Regions from separate parts of the Cupriavidus sp. TMH.W2 genome, predicted to be linked through region 1. Evidence: predicted binding sites of a transcription regulator. Region 1 holds the regulator's gene; the other holds the start of a gene.
What was found. The regulator HrcA, encoded in region 1, represses chaperone genes, less so after heat shock. The targets are predictions, from matches to a motif close to TTAGCACTCNNNNNNNNNGAGTGCTAA.
Positions count from the first base shown of each region.

Region 2: groES (co-chaperone GroES) is a predicted target of HrcA. The motif match lies at 2,534-2,560, and genes of this name have one in related genera.

Region 1 covers NZ_CP193792.1:1,114,125-1,119,004, reverse strand. The annotation lists gene ACREYQ_RS05215 (RNA-binding S4 domain-containing protein) at 1-262, opposite strand, end outside; gene hemH (ferrochelatase) at 259-1,374, opposite strand; gene hrcA (heat-inducible transcriptional repressor HrcA) at 1,481-2,515, opposite strand; gene ACREYQ_RS05200 (NAD kinase) at 2,618-3,535, shown strand; gene recN (DNA repair protein RecN) at 3,591-4,880, shown strand, end outside.
Region 2 covers NZ_CP193792.1:738,511-743,390, reverse strand. The annotation lists gene ACREYQ_RS03485 (fimbrial protein) at 1-137, opposite strand, end outside; gene groL (chaperonin GroEL) at 455-2,098, opposite strand; gene groES (co-chaperone GroES) at 2,148-2,438, opposite strand; gene ACREYQ_RS03470 (hypothetical protein) at 2,918-3,346, shown strand; gene ACREYQ_RS03465 (ArsR family transcriptional regulator) at 3,398-3,685, opposite strand; gene ACREYQ_RS03460 (cupredoxin domain-containing protein) at 3,875-4,249, opposite strand; gene ACREYQ_RS03455 (metallophosphoesterase family protein) at 4,262-4,880, opposite strand, start outside.

The sequences.
Region 1 (4,880 bases):
CATACAGCGTCTGCGCCACCGGCGCCGGGCCGCGCGCCGGGGCAATGCCCTTGACCACCAGTTCCCAGCGCTGCTGGTGCGCTTCCAGCACGACCTTGTCGCCGGGCTTCACCTCGCGCGAGTTCTTGCACGGCTGGCCGTTGACGCTCACCTTGCTGCGCTCCACCGCTTCGGCGGCCAGCGAGCGCGTCTTGAAGAAGCGCGCGCACCAAAGCCATTTGTCGATGCGCTGGCGCGCACCCGGCTCGAAATCCACGTTCATGCCGCCGCCCCCCGGGTCTGCGCGCGCGTGCGCCGCGCTTCCAGTTCATGCGGATGCGGCGTGGCCAGCGGCCAGCCCTGCAGGTGCTGCAGCGCGATCTCCGCCATCGCCGCGACCCACGGCGCGGCATCGTTCATGCACGGAATGAAGTGGAAGTCCTTGCCGCCCGCGACCTTGAATTCAGTCTGCCCTTCCATGGCGATCTCTTCCAGCGTCTCGATGCAATCAGCCGGGAAGCCCGGGCAGAACACGTCCACCCGCCCCGCGCCGACCTTGCCCAACTCAGCCAGCGTTGGCGCGGTATAGGGCTGCAGCCATTCCGCCTTGCCGAAACGAGACTGGAACGTCACTTGATATTGCCCGGGCTGCAGCCCAAGCGCCTCGCCCAGCAGGCGGCCGGTCTTCAGGCACTCGCAGTGGTAGGGGTCGCCCAGCTCCAGCGTGCGCCGCGGCACGCCGTGGAACGACAGGATCAGCTTGTCGCCGCGGGCAAAGTCCGGCATGCCGTGCTGCGTCCAGTAGGCGCCGACCTGCTGGTGCAGCGCCGAGATATAGGCCGGGTGGTCATGGAAATGCTTGACCAGCCGCAGTTCGGGCTGGTTGCGCCACTGGCCCAGCACGCGGAACACCTCGTCGAAGGCCGTGGCCGTGGTGGTGCCCGAGTACTGCGGATACATCGGCAGCACCAGCACCTGCTCGCAGCCCTGGTGGCGCAGCGCCTCCAGCACCGAGGCGATCGAAGGGTTGCCGTAGCGCATCGCGCACGCCACCGTCACTTCGTGGCCGTGCTGGTGCATCAGGCGCTGCAGCGCATGGGCCTGGCGCTCGCTGTAGACCAGCAGCGGCGAACCCGTCATATGGGCCTCGCGCAGCCAGATCGATTCGTATTTCAGCGCCGAGGCGCGCGAGCGCAGCGGCAGGATCACCCCGTACAGCAGCGGCAGCCAGGCCGCGCGCGGGATCTCGACCACGCGCGGGTCGGACAGGAATTCCTTCAGGTAGCGCCCCACCGCCTTGGGTGTGGGGGCGTCCGGGGTGCCCAGGTTGACCAGCAGGATCGCCGTGCGCGGCGCCTGGCCGTGCTGGTAGGCCGGTTCGGGAGAAAACGTCATGTCGCTTCCGTATTGGCACGGTGCCCGGATGGCACCGGTGCGGCGCAACGGCGATTGCCGCGCTCGCCAGGAATGGAGCCGCTTGTCAGACCAGCCAGTCTTTCCACTAGTTCTGGCTCAGGGCGCTGGACAGCAGCCGCGCGGTGATGTCGACGATAGGAATCACGCGCTCATAGGCCATGCGCGTGGGGCCGATCACGCCAAGCGTGCCGACGATCTGCCCGTCAACCTCGTACGGGGCGGTGATGACCGCCATGTCTTCGATCGGCACCAGCCGGCTCTCGCCGCCGATAAAGATCTGCACGCCCTGCGCATGGCTGGACACGTCCAGCAGCTGCAGCAGGCTGGTCTTGTGCTCGAACACGTCGAAGAGGCGCCGCAGCTTGTCCATGCTGGAGGCCAGGTCGTCAACTTCCAGCAGCTTGCGCTCGCCGCTGATATAGACGTGGTCGTCGTCCTCGTCCGCGACGGTGCTGCCGGCCTCGACCGCGGCCTGCATCAGTTGCGACATGTCGCGGCGCAAGTCCTGCAGCTCGACCCGCAGGTGGCCGCGCACTGTGTCGAAGCTCATGCCGGCATAGTGCGAGTTGAAGAAGTTGGCCGCCTCGATCAGCTGAGCCGGCGTGTACGGCAGTTCGGTCTGGATGATGCGGTTTTGCACGTCGCCCTCGGGGCTGACGATGATCAGCAGGATGCGCTTGTCCGACAGCCGCATGAATTCGATCTGCCGGAATGCCTGCGCGCGGCGCGGTGTCATCACCACCCCGGCAAAGTGCGACAGGTTGGACAGCGTGCGCGCGGCCGCCGTGATCATGCGCTGCGGCCCCAGTTGCTGGCCGCCCAGCTGGTCCTGGATCTGGCCGGTCAGCTCGGCCAGGTCGGCGTTGCGCTCGAGCGGCTTGGCCGTCAGCATCGAATCGACGAACAGCCGGTAGCCGCGCGGCGTCGGGATCCGGCCGGCGGAGGTGTGCGGACTGGAAATGAAACCCATTTCCTCCAGATCGGACATCACATTGCGGATCGTCGCCGGCGACAGGTCCAGCCCCGAGTACTTCGACAGGGTGCGGGAGCCGACCGGCTGGCCTTCGGCGATGTAGCGCTCGATCAGGGTCTTGAGCAGCGTTTTGGAACGTTCATCCATGATGCCCCGATTTTACGCAAGTTTTGGACCTTCTGGCGCCCGGCCCGGGTGACCTGCCGGCCCCTGCTGACAACCGTCACGGCGGTATGGTCTAATCCCCGCATGTCCGCCCCCCCTAAAGCCAGCGCCGTGCGCACTCCATTCAAGACCGTCGCCCTGGTGGGCCGGTACTCCACTGCCGGCATCGAAGGGCCGCTGGAGGAGATCGCCTCCTATATCCTGCGCAACGGCCAGGATGTCGTGTTCGAGCGCGAGACCGCGCTGGCCACCGGGCTGACCGGCTACCCTGCCCTGTCCGCCGAGGAAATCGGCCGGCAGGCCGACGTGGCCGTGGTGCTGGGCGGCGACGGCACGCTGCTGGGCATCGCCCGTCAGCTCGCCGGCCACAACGTGCCATTGATCGGCGTCAACCACGGGCGGCTGGGCTTCATGACCGATATTGCGCTCGACGACGCGCATACGGTGCTGCCCGACATGCTCGACGGCCGCTACGAGGCCGAGACCCGCCTGCTGCTGGAATCGCGCGTGGTGCGCGACGACATGGACATTTTTTCAGCGCTGGCCCTGAACGACGTGGTGGTGAACCGCTCGGGCATCTCCGGCATGGTCGAGCTGGCGGTGTCGGTGGACGGCAACTTCATGTACAACCAGAGGTCCGACGGCCTGATCGTGTCGACCGCCACCGGCTCGACCGCCTATGCCCTGTCCGCCGGCGGCCCGATCCTGCATCCGACGCTGTCGGGCGTGGTGCTGGTGCCGATCGCCCCGCACGCGCTGTCGAACCGGCCGATCGTGCTGCCGCACGATGCCGAGGTCACCATCGAAGTGGCCAGCGCGCGCGATGCCAGCGTCAACTTCGACATGCAGTCGCTGACCTCGCTGCTGCCGGGCGACCGCATCGTAGTGCGGCGCTCGGGCAAGACCATCAACTTGCTGCACCCGGTCGGCTACAACTACTACGCCACGCTGCGCAAGAAGTTGCACTGGCACGAGTTTCCGTCCGAAGACAACCGCCTCTGAGCCGCCCCTCAAGCCTCAGCCCGAACCCATCGGACCGACTACCTTCCACGCCACGATGCTGCGCAGCCTGTCCATCCGTGATTTCGTCATCGTCGATACGCTCGACCTGGACTTCGCCTCCGGCTTTACCGTCTTCACCGGCGAGACCGGCGCCGGCAAGTCGATCCTGATCGATGCCCTGGCACTGGTGCTGGGCGAGCGCGCCGACGCCGGCGTGGTGCGCGAAGGCGCGCCGCGCGCCAGTGTCAGCGCCACCTTCTCGACCCACCCCGCGCTGGACGCCTGGCTGGCCGAGCGTGAACTGAACAGCGACGAAGACGGCGGCGTGCCGACCGTGCTGCTGCGCCGGACGGTCGATGCCGGCGGCCGCAGCAAGGCCTTTATCAACGGCGCCGCCGCCACGCTGGCACAACTGCGCGAAGTCGGCGACCAGCTGGTCGACATCCACGGCCAGCACGCGCACCAGCTGCTGCTGCGTCCCGATGCGCAGCGGCTCCTGTTCGACGCCCACGCCGGCCTGACGCAACAGGCCGGCGCCGTGGCCGAGGCCTGGCGCGCGTGGCGCGCCTGCGTGCGCCAGCGCGAGGCGGTGGAACACCAGTCGCGCGAAATGCAGCTCGAGCGCGAGCGTCTCGAATGGCAGGTCGGCGAACTGGACAAGCTCAACCCGCAGCCGGGCGAGTGGGAAGAGATCCAGTCCGAGTACAACCGGCTGTCGCACGCGGCCGGCCTGATCGACGGCAGCCGTGCCGCGCTCGAGGCGCTGTCCGAAGCCGACGGCTCGGTGCTGTCGGCGCTGAATACCATCGTCCACAAGCTGCAGCAACTGGCCGATGTCGATCCCGCGCTGCGCGATGTGCTGGCCGCGCTCGAGCCCGCCCAGGTCCAGGCCGAGGAAGCCGCGCACTCGCTCACGCGCTATGTCGACCGGCTCGAGCTCGACCCCGAGCGGCTGCAGGCCGTGGAAGAACGCATGCAGGCGCTGCACGCCACCGCGCGCAAGTACCGCCTGCCGCCCGAGCAGCTGCCCGACGAACTGATCGCGCGCCGCCAGCAGCTCGACGACCTGCAGGCCGCGCAGGACCTGAACAAGGTGATGGCGCGCGAGGCCGCGGCCAAGGCCGCCTACCTGACGCTGGCGCAGCATCTCAGCCACGCCCGCAATACCGCCGCGCAAGCGCTGTCCGCCGCGGTCACCGACGCCATGCAGGGCTTGTCGATGGCCGGCGGCAGCTTTGTCGCCGCGCTCAACCCGCTCGACGAAGGCCAGAGCTACGGGCTCGAGCAGGTCGAGTTCCTGGTGGCCGGCCACGCCGGGGTGAGCGCGCGGCCGCTGGCCCGGGTG
Region 2 (4,880 bases), 380 kb from region 1:
TGGCCGATGCCGGTGGTCTTGCTGATGCTGACCGTGGACGGCATGAAGGGCGAGGTCACTGTGGTTCCCGAGCAGGCGGCATGCGCCTGGGCGCATGCCAGGCACATGAGTGCCACGCCGGCAAGCAGCGCAGGCACGCGCCTGTTGCACGCTGTGGCATGAACCAGCCAGCGTCGCAGCGATGTAGTGATTCTGTTTTCCATGGCAGCCATGCAATGAGGTGGGTTGATCCGGGAATTGCCGGCGTTTTCTATAGGCGGCGACTGAAAATGTAGCCAGCGCCTTTCGCGCCACAAATAAGGCAAGCCTTAGATCAGGGTGAGAATTTTCTGGGCTCGTGCATGGCAAAGGGTGAGCGTCGCGCTGTCCGGAACGAAAAAAACCCCCGCGGGCTCGCACCCGCGGGGGTTTTTCTTTGACAGCCTGCCCGTGAGGGCAGTCGGTAGGCGATGAATTACATCATGCCTTCCATGCCGCCCATGCCGCCCATGCCGCCCGGCATTGCCGGAGCCGACTCTTCCTTCGGCGATTCGGCAACTGCGCAGTCCGTGGTCAGCATCAGCGAAGCCACCGAAGCGGCGTTCTGCAGTGCGGTGCGGGTGACCTTGGTCGGGTCCAGCACGCCCATTTCGACCAGGTCGCCGTACTCGCCCGAAGCCGCGTTGTAGCCGTAGTTGCCCTTGCCTTCGATAACCTTGGCAACGACCACCGAAGCTTCTTCACCGGCGTTCAGCACGATCTGGCGCAGCGGCTCTTCCATGGCGCGCAGCACGATCTTGATACCGGCGTTCTGGTCGGCGTTGTCGCCGGTCAGTGCCGAGATCGCAGCACGGGCACGCAGCAGGGCCACACCGCCGCCGGGGACGATGCCTTCTTCCACCGCAGCGCGGGTGGCGTGCAGGGCGTCTTCCACGCGGGCCTTCTTTTCCTTCATTTCGACTTCGGTGGCAGCGCCAACCTTGATCACGGCAACACCGCCGGCCAGCTTGGCCACGCGCTCTTGCAGCTTTTCACGGTCGTAGTCCGAGGTCGCTTCTTCGATCTGGGCGCGGATTTGCTTCACGCGGCCTTCGATCGCACCTGCGTCGCCGGCGCCATCGATGATGATGGTGTTTTCCTTGCCGATCTCGATGCGCTTGGCCTGGCCCAGGTCGTTCAGGGTGGCCTTTTCCAGCGTCAGGCCGATTTCTTCAGCGATGACGGTGCCGCCGGTCAGGATGGCGATGTCTTCCAGCATGGCCTTGCGGCGGTCGCCGAAGCCCGGGGCCTTGACGGCGGCAGTCTTCAGGATGCCACGGATGTTGTTGACCACCAGGGTCGCCAGGGCTTCGCCCTCGACGTCTTCAGCGATGATCAGCAGCGGGCGGCCAGCCTTGGCCACTTGCTCCAGCACCGGCAGCAGGTCGCGGATGTTCGAAACCTTCTTGTCGAACAGCAGCACGAACGGGCTGTCCAGCTGGACAACCTGCTTTTCCGGGTTGTTGATGAAGTACGGCGACAGGTAGCCGCGGTCGAACTGCATGCCTTCCACGACTTCCAGCTCGTCGGCCAGCGACTTGCCGTCTTCAACCGTGATCACGCCTTCCTTGCCGACCTTGTCCATGGCTTCGGCGATGCGCTCACCGATCGAGGCGTCGCTGTTGGCCGAGATCGCGCCAACCTGGGCGATTTCCTTGCTGGTGGTGGTGGGCTTGCTGACCTTCTTCAGCTCTTCCACGGCAGCGCCGACAGCCTTGTCGATGCCGCGCTTCAGGTCCATCGGGTTCATGCCGGCGGCCACGTACTTCATGCCTTCGCGCACGATCGACTGGGCCAGCACGGTAGCGGTGGTGGTACCGTCACCGGCGTTGTCGCTGGTCTTGGAAGCCACTTCCTTGACCATCTGGGCGCCCATGTTCTGCAGCTTGTCCTTCAGCTCGATTTCCTTGGCCACGGACACACCGTCCTTGGTCACGGTCGGGCCGCCGAAGCTGCGCTCCAGCACCACATTGCGGCCCTTCGGGCCCAGGGTCACCTTCACTGCGTTGGCGAGGATGTTCACGCCTTCGACCATCTTGGCACGGGCGGCGTCGCCGAACACTACGTCTTTTGCTGCCATGTTCTGATTCTCCTGAATTCTGTACGGGTGGGGTTCTGCAAGTAACGGATTACTTGTTCACCACGGCCATGATGTCTTCTTCGCGCATGACCAGCAGTTCCTGGCCTTCCACCTTCACGGCCTGGCCGGCGTACTTGCCGAACAGCACGCGGTCACCCACCTTGACGTCGAGGACAATGTTGTTGCCCTTGTCATCCTTCTTGCCGGGACCGACGGCGAGCACTTCGCCTTGGTCGGGCTTTTCGGCAGCATTGTCGGGAATCACGATACCGGACGCGGTCTTGGTTTCGTTGTCCAGACGCTTCACGATCACGCGGTCGTGCAAAGGACGCAGATTCATACGGACTCCTAGATACAAAAGTGAGTTTTTAATCACAAATCGGCCGGCTACCGAGGCGACGGCCGTCAGAAATGTTCAGGTGTCGCAGGAGGCTGTTAGCACTCACCCCTGACGAGTGCTAATTATAGGGACGGGGTAGGGGCATTTCAAGACAGGGGGAAGATGCGGGTTTTCCCGAGGGCGTTGCCGAGAATCACTCAGCGTTGAAATCTACCCACTTGGTTTTGAACGCAGACATTGCCGACTTTGTGCAGTGCGCTCGGCAAAGTTTCTTATAAATCAGCAGGTTATCCCTGACCTGCGACCAGGCGGGCTTGTAGGAGCAAAGCCGCCGCTTCATCGGCGTATGCCTGACAGCGCAACCTGACCTTGCTGCCTAGACTGGGCTTGTCGACGCACCTGCCTCGGCAGGTTGTGCGGCATAAGTTGCGCCGCGCCTCATGCGCCGGCGCTTCCGACAATAACCCTGGAGGTGTTCCATGGATCCGAAACAGCCCGCTCGCCATACCCGAATCGCCAGCGTGATTGCGGCAGGCCTGGCAGGCCTCAGCTGTGCCGCGGCCATTGCGCAGACCACCGCAACCCCCGCTACCCCGGCCACGCCGGCAACGCCTGCTGCCCAGGGCATGGGCATGCCAGCAACACCGGCAATGCCTGCCACTGCGGCCAGCCCGGCCGGCGGCGGTCAGGGCGTGCCGCCCGGCATGACCCAGATCCAGCCGCCGAAGGACCCGCTGGTCGAACGACGCGAGGCGCGCCAGAAGGCCGCCGCCGAATACAAGGCCAAGAAGAAGGCAGCCAAGGGTGAGTACAAGCAAGACGTCGGCGCTGCCAGGCAGGAACGCACGGTTGAAAACAAGGCGGCGGACGCAACGGCCAAGCAGGAGATGGCTGCACCGAAGCAATAGCATCAGCCGTTGCACGATGGTGGCCGGGCTCAGCCGGCCACCCCGCAAGGATCAGTCGGCCAGGCCGCTGCTGTCGATATAGCCCAGCGCTTCGCGCACCGCGCGCCGGGCCTTGAGCACGTAGCAGACCTGGCGCTCGCGGATGGACAGTGCCACCACTTCGGCCTGCAGCATTTCCTGGAACATGTGTGCGGCACGCGGCAGGCTCAGCCCGGCCAGTTGCGCCAGTGCGGAGGCGGGCAGCCCGTCCTCGCCGGCGTCCAGCAGCGCGCGGCAGATCGTGGCCCGCGCGGGTTCGGTCATCAGGGCAAGCGTCAGGGCGCTCTCTTGGGTCTCCATGGCCACACCTCGGTCCTCTGGCGTTGTGCGCCGCCGCCCACGACGGGCGGCGGCCGGCCCTCTCCAGGTGCCGTTCCCCAATGTTCTACGCGGCTCGCAGGGCAAAGGCAATAGGACCGCCCACGGGCTGCGCGATTACAACACCAACCGTCACGCCCGCGGGCTCGCCAGGGATCCGACGGGCAGAGTCTATGTGACCTCGATCACGCCGTTCATGGTCTCATGCCCCGATCCGCAGAAGATGTCACAAAGGAAGCCATAGTTGCCGCTGCCGCGCGCCGTTGCCGGCAAACGCACGGTCACGCCTGGCGGCACGTCGGCACGCACGCCGAAATCCGGCACGCCGAAGCCCATGATCACGTCCTGCGCGGTCAGTTCGAATACGACCGCCTCGCCGGCACGCAGCGGGATGCGGTCCGGGGTAAAGACGAACTTGCGCGCGTGGACGCGGATGACGCGCGGCTCAGCCGCATCGCCGCGTCCGGCACCGGCCAGCATGGCCGCCCCAAGGCCAAGCATCCATCCCAGCGCCGCGCGCCGTCCGACCATCGATGACCTCCTCATGGCAGGCTCCGCTCAGGTCGCGATCGGCTGCTCGGCCAGCGCGAACGAGCCGGGTGCCGCCTTTGCTTCGATCTCGCGCCAGCCCAGCCCGCGATAGGGCTGCGCGGCGTCCCACGGCACCGGCAGGCGCTGCGGCTGCGAGCCGGGCGGCGGCAGCGGGAACATCAGCGAGCGCGCGGCATGATGCGCAATATGGCCGGTCATGTGGTGATGTTCCTGATGGATATGGCCATAGAACACGGTCACGTTCGGATAGGGCATCAGGGTGTCGATCACCTGCGCGCCGTCGCGCGTGGCCCAGTCCCATTGCGGATACAGGTCGAACAGCGGACGATGCGTGAACACCACGATGCGCGCCCCCTTCGGTTGCCGTGCCAGGTCCGCGGCCAGCCATGCGCGCTGTGCATCCCCGACCCGTCCGGCCGGATCGGAAACGTTGTCCAGCACAATGAAATGCACGCCCTTGTGATCGAAGGTGTAGTGCGCCGGCCCAAACAGCTCCTGGTAAGCCGCGCCGGCGTCGAGGCCGGCATCGTGCTCGCCCGGCATCAGGTGGACCGCCTTGACCTCCAGGGCGGCAATGACCGACTGGAACTCGCGCAGGCGCCGCCGCCGTTCCTGCGGATCGTCG